Variovorax paradoxus: one gene and its partner. The protein of the gene in region 2 interacts with the protein of the main gene of each other region in a pairwise test. Links are inferred from orthologs where the notes say so. Each region holds a gene or a part of one and is shown on either strand. Other genes may lie near its edges.

Region 1 (3,270 bases), 1.8 Mb from region 2 along the record:
CCATCGAGCAGGTGGGCATCGGCTTCATGTTCGCACCCAACCACCATCCGGCCATGAAGAACGTGGCACCGGTGCGCAAGGAGCTCGGCATCAAGACGATCTTCAACATCCTGGGGCCCCTGACCAATCCGGCGGGCGCGCCGAACATCCTGATGGGTGTGTTCCACCCCGACCTGGTGGGCATTCAGGTGCGCGCACTGCAGCGGCTGGGCACCGAGCACGCACTGGTTGTGTACGGCCGCGACGGCATGGACGAGATTTCGCTGGGCGCAGCCACCATGGTGGGCGAGCTGAAGGACGGCGAGATCCGCGAATACGAGCTGCACCCGGAAGACTTCGGCTTTGCCATGTCGAGCAACCGCACGCTGCGCGTGGAAACGCCCGAGCAATCGAAGACCATGCTGCTGGGGGTGCTCGACAATCAGGCCGGTCCGGCGCTCGACATCGTGCTGCTGAACGCAGGCGCGGCCTTGTATGCCGCCAATGTGGCCGATTCGATGGCCGCCGGCATCGAGCGCGCGCGCGAAGCCGTGGCCTCCGGTGCGGCGCGGAACAAGCTGGCCGAACTGGTCAAGGCTTCCACAACGGTTTGAACAACCGCTAAAGACGAAAACAGAACATGTCCGACATCCTCGACAAGATCATTGCGGTCAAGCGGCAGGAAATTGCTGCGGCGCAGAAAAAGAGTCCGCTCGAAGTCGTGCGGTTCGACGCCGAGAGCCGCGTGCTGACGCGCGATTTCGAAGGTGCCCTGCGCGCCAAGATCGCTGCCGGCGAGGCCGCGGTGATTGCAGAGATCAAGAAGGCGAGCCCCAGCAAGGGCGTGCTGCGGGAAGACTTCATTCCGGCCGACATCGCACAGAGCTATGCAGAGGGCGACGGAGAAATCAGCGCGGCCTGCCTTTCGGTGCTGACGGACAAGCAGTTCTTCCAGGGCGGGGTCGACTACCTCAAGCAGGCGCGAGCCTCCTGCGAGCTGCCGGTGCTGCGCAAGGATTTCATCGTCGATCCCTACCAGGTGTACGAATCGCGTGCCATGGGCGCCGACGCGATTCTCTTGATTGCGGCCTGCCTCGACGATGCGCAGATGAAAGACTACGAAGCCATTGCACGCGGGCTGGGCATGGCGGTGCTGGTCGAAGTGCACGACGCGGTCGAGCTCGATCGCGCGCTCAGGCTCAGGACGCCGCTCATCGGCGTGAACAACCGCAACCTGCGCAATTTCGAGGTCTCGATCCAGGCCACCATCGACCTGCTGCCACGGTTGCCGGCCGACAGGCTGGCCGTCACCGAATCGGGCATTGCCACGCGTGAAGACGTGGCCACCTTGCGTGCGGCCGGCGTGCATGCCTTCCTGGTCGGCGAGGCCTTCATGCGCGCCAAGGAGCCGGGCGAGGCACTCGCCGCATTGTTCAAATGAGCCGACCCGATCAGCTGGCGAGCAGCGACCCTGCCGACTGGCCGGTGGCGCCGGGCTGGCAGCCGCTGGTCGATGGGTTCTTCGGCGGCGTCGTGGGGCAGAAGCTGCTGGGTTTCTTGCGTGAGCGCCTCGATGCCGGTGCCGTAATTTTCCCGCCCCAGCCGCTGCGGGCGCTCGAACTGACGCCACCCGAAGACGTGCGCGTGGTGATCCTGGGCCAGGACCCGTACCACGGGCGTGGCCAGGCCGAGGGGTTGGCCTTTTCGGTGGCCCCCGGCGTAGCGCTGCCGCCGTCGCTGCGCAACATCTTCAAGGAGCTTCAGCGCGACCTTGGAGCGGCTCCGCCGCCGTTCCCCAACCCGGGTGGCAGCCTAGTGAAGTGGGCGACCCGCGGGGTGCTGCTTCTCAACACCTGCCTCACGGTGGAAGAGGGGCAGCCGGCCAGCCATTCAGGGCGCGGCTGGGAGGTGCTGACCGATGCCGTCATCCGACATGTATCAGAGGGCGCAAAACCTGTTGTTTTTATGCTGTGGGGCTCGCATGCGCAAAGCAAGCGCGCACTGATCGACATCGACCGACACAAGGTGTTGATGTCGAACCATCCCTCGCCCCTTTCCGCGATGCGCCCGCCCGTGCCCTTCATCGGCTGCGGGCATTTTGGCGAAGCGCGTGCCTGGAGGGAGGCGCACCAGCAAGGCGGCTGATTTCGCGGATAATTCCGGCCAGTTCGCCTCGTGTGGTTCCCGCGTCTTATTGGTGCTGGGGGTTCTGTGAAGTCACAAAACCGTGCTATATTTCGAGGTTCGCCGGAGAGGTGGCCGAGTGGTTAATGGCAGCAGACTGTAAATCTGCCCTCTTACGAGTACGCTGGTTCGAATCCAGCCCTCTCCACCAGCGATGAATTTGGTTTCTAAGAGCGATTGGATCTAGCGCTTTGGGTGCCTTTGAGTGCCCCCGATGCGGGAGTAGTTCAATGGTAGAACCCCAGCCTTCCAAGCTGATGACGCGGGTTCGATTCCCGTCTCCCGCTCCAGAGACCCGGTTCGACGCCGGAAGCGATTGGTTAGACAAAAGCCCTTTTGGCTCAGTGGTAGAGCACTCCCTTGGTAAGGGAGAGGTCGCGGGTCCGATTCCCGCAAAGGGCACCAGTTTTTGGGGGTTGCAACGGCAGCTTTGCAACCCATCTGCATACGTTGAAATCGTTTTTTTCGGAGTCGAAAAATGGCAAAAGGTAAATTCACCCGCACCAAGCCGCACGTGAACGTGGGCACGATCGGTCACGTTGACCACGGCAAGACCACGCTGACGGCTGCGATCGCGACGGTGCTGTCGGCCAAGTTCGGCGGCGAAGCCAAGGCCTACGACCAGATCGACGCGGCGCCCGAAGAAAAGGCCCGCGGCATCACCATCAACACCGCCCACGTCGAGTACGAAACGGCCAACCGCCACTACGCCCACGTGGACTGCCCCGGCCACGCCGACTACGTCAAGAACATGATCACCGGCGCAGCCCAGATGGACGGCGCCATTCTCGTGTGCTCGGCCGCCGACGGCCCCATGCCCCAGACCCGCGAGCACATCCTGCTGGCGCGCCAGGTGGGTGTGGGCTACATCATCGTCTTCCTGAACAAGTGCGACATGGTCGACGACGCCGAACTGCTCGAGCTGGTCGAAATGGAAGTGCGCGAACTCCTCGACAAGTACGAGTTCCCTGGCGACGACACCCCCATCATCCACGGCTCGGCCAAGCTCGCCCTCGAAGGCGACAAGGGCAAGCTCGGTGAAGAAGCCATCATGAAGCTGGCCGAGGCCCTCGACAGCTACATCCCGACGCCCGAGCGCGCCGTGGA
Region 2 (3,135 bases):
GTAGTTGTGCCGCACGTTGGGATCGCGCGGGTTGATGGCGATGGCGCGGCGGAAGCTGTCCTCGGCCATGCCGGCATCGTCGAGCCGCATGTAGACGAGGCCCCGAAGGCTGTAGGCATCCGCGTAGTTGGGGTCGGCGACCAGCGCCTGCTTGATTTCGTCGAGCGCGACGGTGTTCTGGCCATGCTCGAAGTAGCCCGAGGCCAACTCAAGCCGCAGCCGCGCGCGGCGCTGCCGGCTGCTTTCGTCCGACTCGGTGACGATCTCCGCACCCTTGCCCGAGCTGGTGTCGGCCAGGCTGGTGGTGGTGGTCCGCGTGTTGACGCAGCCCACGAGCAGAAACGCCACGGCCACACCGGCAAAGCTTGCAGTCAGCAGCCGCTGCGCGCTCGCGGTGGTCATCGGAAAGGCCATGCTCATTGGATCAGTGCTCCTGGGGGGTGGTCTTTCGAACCGGATGCAGAACAACAGGGCGCTCCGACACGGCACGGCGCTGGGCCATGCGTTCGGCGGCGCGCGTGCGGTCCTTCACGTCGCCGGCCAGCTGTCCGCAGGCCGCGTCGATGTCGTCGCCGCGCGTCTTGCGCACGGTGGTCACGAGGCCGGCCTCGCTCAGCGTCTTGGCAAACGCCAGCACCCGCGGCTGCGGCGAACGCAGCAAGCCCGAGGCCGGAAACGGGTTGAACGGAATCAGGTTGAACTTGCACGAAATGCCATGCGTGCGAACGAGTTCCACCAGTTGCCGCGCATGCTCGGGCTGGTCGTTCACACCGTCGAGCATGCAGTACTCGAAAGTGATGAAGTCGCGTGGCGCATGCGCCAGGTAGCGCTTGCAGGCCCCGATCAGTTCGGCGATGGGGTACTTGCGATTGAGCGGCACGAGATCGTCGCGCAGCGCATCGTTGGGCGCGTGCAGCGACACGGCCATGGCCACTGCACAATCGGCGCCCAGGCGGTCGATCATCGGCACCACGCCGGAGGTCGACACGGTCACGCGGCGGCGCGACAGCCCATAGGCGTTGTCGTCGAGCATGGTGCGCAGCGCCGGCACGAGCGCCGAGTAGTTCTGCAGCGGCTCGCCCATGCCCATCATCACCACATTGGAAATGACGCGCTCGTCGCGTTTCAGGTGCTTGCGAAGGAAGTGCTCGGCAAACCACAGCTGGGCGACGATTTCGCCCGTGCTCAGGTTACGACTGAAGCCCTGATGCCCCGTGGAGCAAAAACGGCAACCCACCGCGCAGCCGGCCTGGGACGACACGCACAGCGTGCCGCGGTCGTCTTCGGGAATGAATACGGCTTCGACGGCATTGCCATCGCCGACGTCGAACAGCCACTTGATCGTGCCGTCCTTGGATTCGTGCTGCGTGAGAACCGAGAGGGCCTCGACGCGAGCGGTTGTGGCGAGCTTCTCGCGCAGCGACTTGGCCAGATCGGTCATCTGGGCGAAGTCGCTGGCGCCACGCTGGTGGATCCAGCGGAACAGCTGCGTGGCGCGGAATCGCTTCTCGCCGAGCTTTTCGCAGAACGCAGCCAGCCCCTCGAGATCGAATTCGAGCAGGTTGGCCGTGGTCATGAAATCAGCCGGGATACGGCTTCAGCGCGCGTAGACGTTGAGGCCGGCGAAGAAGAAGGCCACTTCGTTCGCTGCGGTTTCGGGAGCGTCCGAACCGTGCACCGCGTTGGCGTCGATGCTGTCGGCGAAGTCGGCGCGAATGGTGCCGGGGGCGGCCTTCTTCGGGTCGGTGGCGCCCATCAGGTCGCGGTTCTTGGCGATTGCGTTCTCGCCTTCGAGCACTTGCACGAACACGGGGCCGGAGATCATGAACTCGACGAGGTCCTTGAAGAAGGGACGCTCCTTGTGGACCGAGTAGAACTGCTCGGCTTCGTTGCGCGAAAGGTGCACCAGCTTGGCGGCGACGATCTTGAGGCCGGCAGCTTCGAAGCGGGAAACGATCTTGCCGATGACGTTCTTTGCAACGGCGTCGGGCTTGATGATGGAGAGGGTACGTTCGATAGCCATTGAAGTGCTTCCTGAGCTTTAATTTTGAAGTGTTTTGTCACGGCTGCAACGAATATGTTGCACTCTACGGCGACAAAGCCTCTGATTTTAACCGGCGCAGCCCGGGGCCTTGGTGAAAACCCCGCGAAAGGCTGCGCTGGCAGCTGGCTTTCAGCGTCCGCGGCGGCGGTTTCCGCCCGGGCCGCCCTGCCCGCCGAAGCCTCCGCCCGCCGGACCGCCACCACGGCGGCCTGGGCCTTGGCGTTGCTCCTTGCGCTGGCGCGAAAAGCTGTCGGCGCCGATGTAGCCGAGCGAGGTCTTCATCGGATCCGGCTGGTTCGCGCCGCCTGGCGGACGCTCTTCACCCTGGCGGTTGCCACGGTTGTTGTTGTTGCCACGGCGGCCTTGCGGCTGCATGCCAGCGTTGCCGCCACCACCACCGCCTCGGTTGCCGCGCCCCCCGCGCTCTCCACGCGGCGGCCGGCCTTCGCCGAGCGGGTTCGGAATGGGCGCCTCGCGGCCGTCATCGCGCATGTCGCGGGGCTGCTGCTGCGCGCCGCCGGCGTTGCGGTTGTTGCCGCGGCGCTTCTTGTTGCGCCCGTTGCGGCCGCCGCCGGCACCGTCCTGCCCGCCCGGGCCGCGTTGCTGCTGCGGGCGCGGCGCGCCGCCGCCCGATGCCTGGAACAAAGCGCTGATGTCGCGCTCGTCGAGCTCCATCCAGGCACCGCGCTTCAGCCCGCGCGGAAGCACCATGGCGCCGTAGCGGATGCGGATCAGGCGGCTGACCGCGTGGCCGACCGATTCGAACAGGCGCCGCACCTCGCGGTTGCGGCCTTCGGAAATGGTGACGCGGTACCAGCAGTTCGAGCCTTCGCCGCCGCCCTCTTCGATGGTGCCGAACTGGGCCATGCCATCGTCGAGGCGCACGCCTTCGAGCAGCTTCTTCTTTTCGTCGGCGCTGAGCGCACCGAGCACGCGCACAGCGTATTCGCGCTCCAGGCCGAAGCGCGGGTGCATCAGCTGGTTGGCGAGGTCGCCGGAGCTGCTGAACAACAGCAAGCCTTCGGTGTTCAGGTCGAGCCGGCCGACCGATTGCCACTTGCCCTGCTGCAGGCGCGGCAGCTTGCGGAACA

What was found.
Region 1: the proteins of ndk (region 2) and GOQ09_RS03005 interact in binary tests that used the Escherichia coli proteins (3 or more experiments, as listed by UniProt). The link is inferred for Variovorax paradoxus from one-to-one orthologs.

What each region holds. Positions count from the first base shown.
Region 1 is NZ_CP046622.1:649,565-652,834, forward strand. Bases 314-3,270 are described here. They hold GOQ09_RS03005 (uracil-DNA glycosylase), read left to right. Parts: upstream 314-1,416; coding sequence 1,417-2,124; downstream 2,125-3,270. Other genes in these bases: trpD (anthranilate phosphoribosyltransferase), read left to right, coding at 314-593; trpC (indole-3-glycerol phosphate synthase TrpC), read left to right, coding at 620-1,420; tuf (elongation factor Tu), read left to right, coding at 2,642-3,270. Also shown: more of trpD, read left to right, coding at 1-313. UniProt on the Escherichia coli protein: Excises uracil residues from the DNA which can arise as a result of misincorporation of dUMP residues by DNA polymerase or due to deamination of cytosine.
Region 2 is NZ_CP046622.1:2,450,175-2,453,309, reverse strand. What follows is about bases 311-3,132. They hold ndk (nucleoside-diphosphate kinase), read right to left. Parts: upstream 2,024-3,132; coding sequence 1,598-2,023; downstream 311-1,597. Other genes in these bases: GOQ09_RS11515 (pseudouridine synthase), read right to left, coding at 2,174-3,132; rlmN (23S rRNA (adenine(2503)-C(2))-methyltransferase RlmN), read right to left, coding at 425-1,576; pilW (type IV pilus biogenesis/stability protein PilW), read right to left, coding at 311-420. Outside these bases: more of pilW, read right to left, coding at 1-310; more of GOQ09_RS11515, read right to left, coding at 3,133-3,135. UniProt on the Escherichia coli protein: Major role in the synthesis of nucleoside triphosphates other than ATP. The ATP gamma phosphate is transferred to the NDP beta phosphate via a ping-pong mechanism, using a phosphorylated active-site intermediate.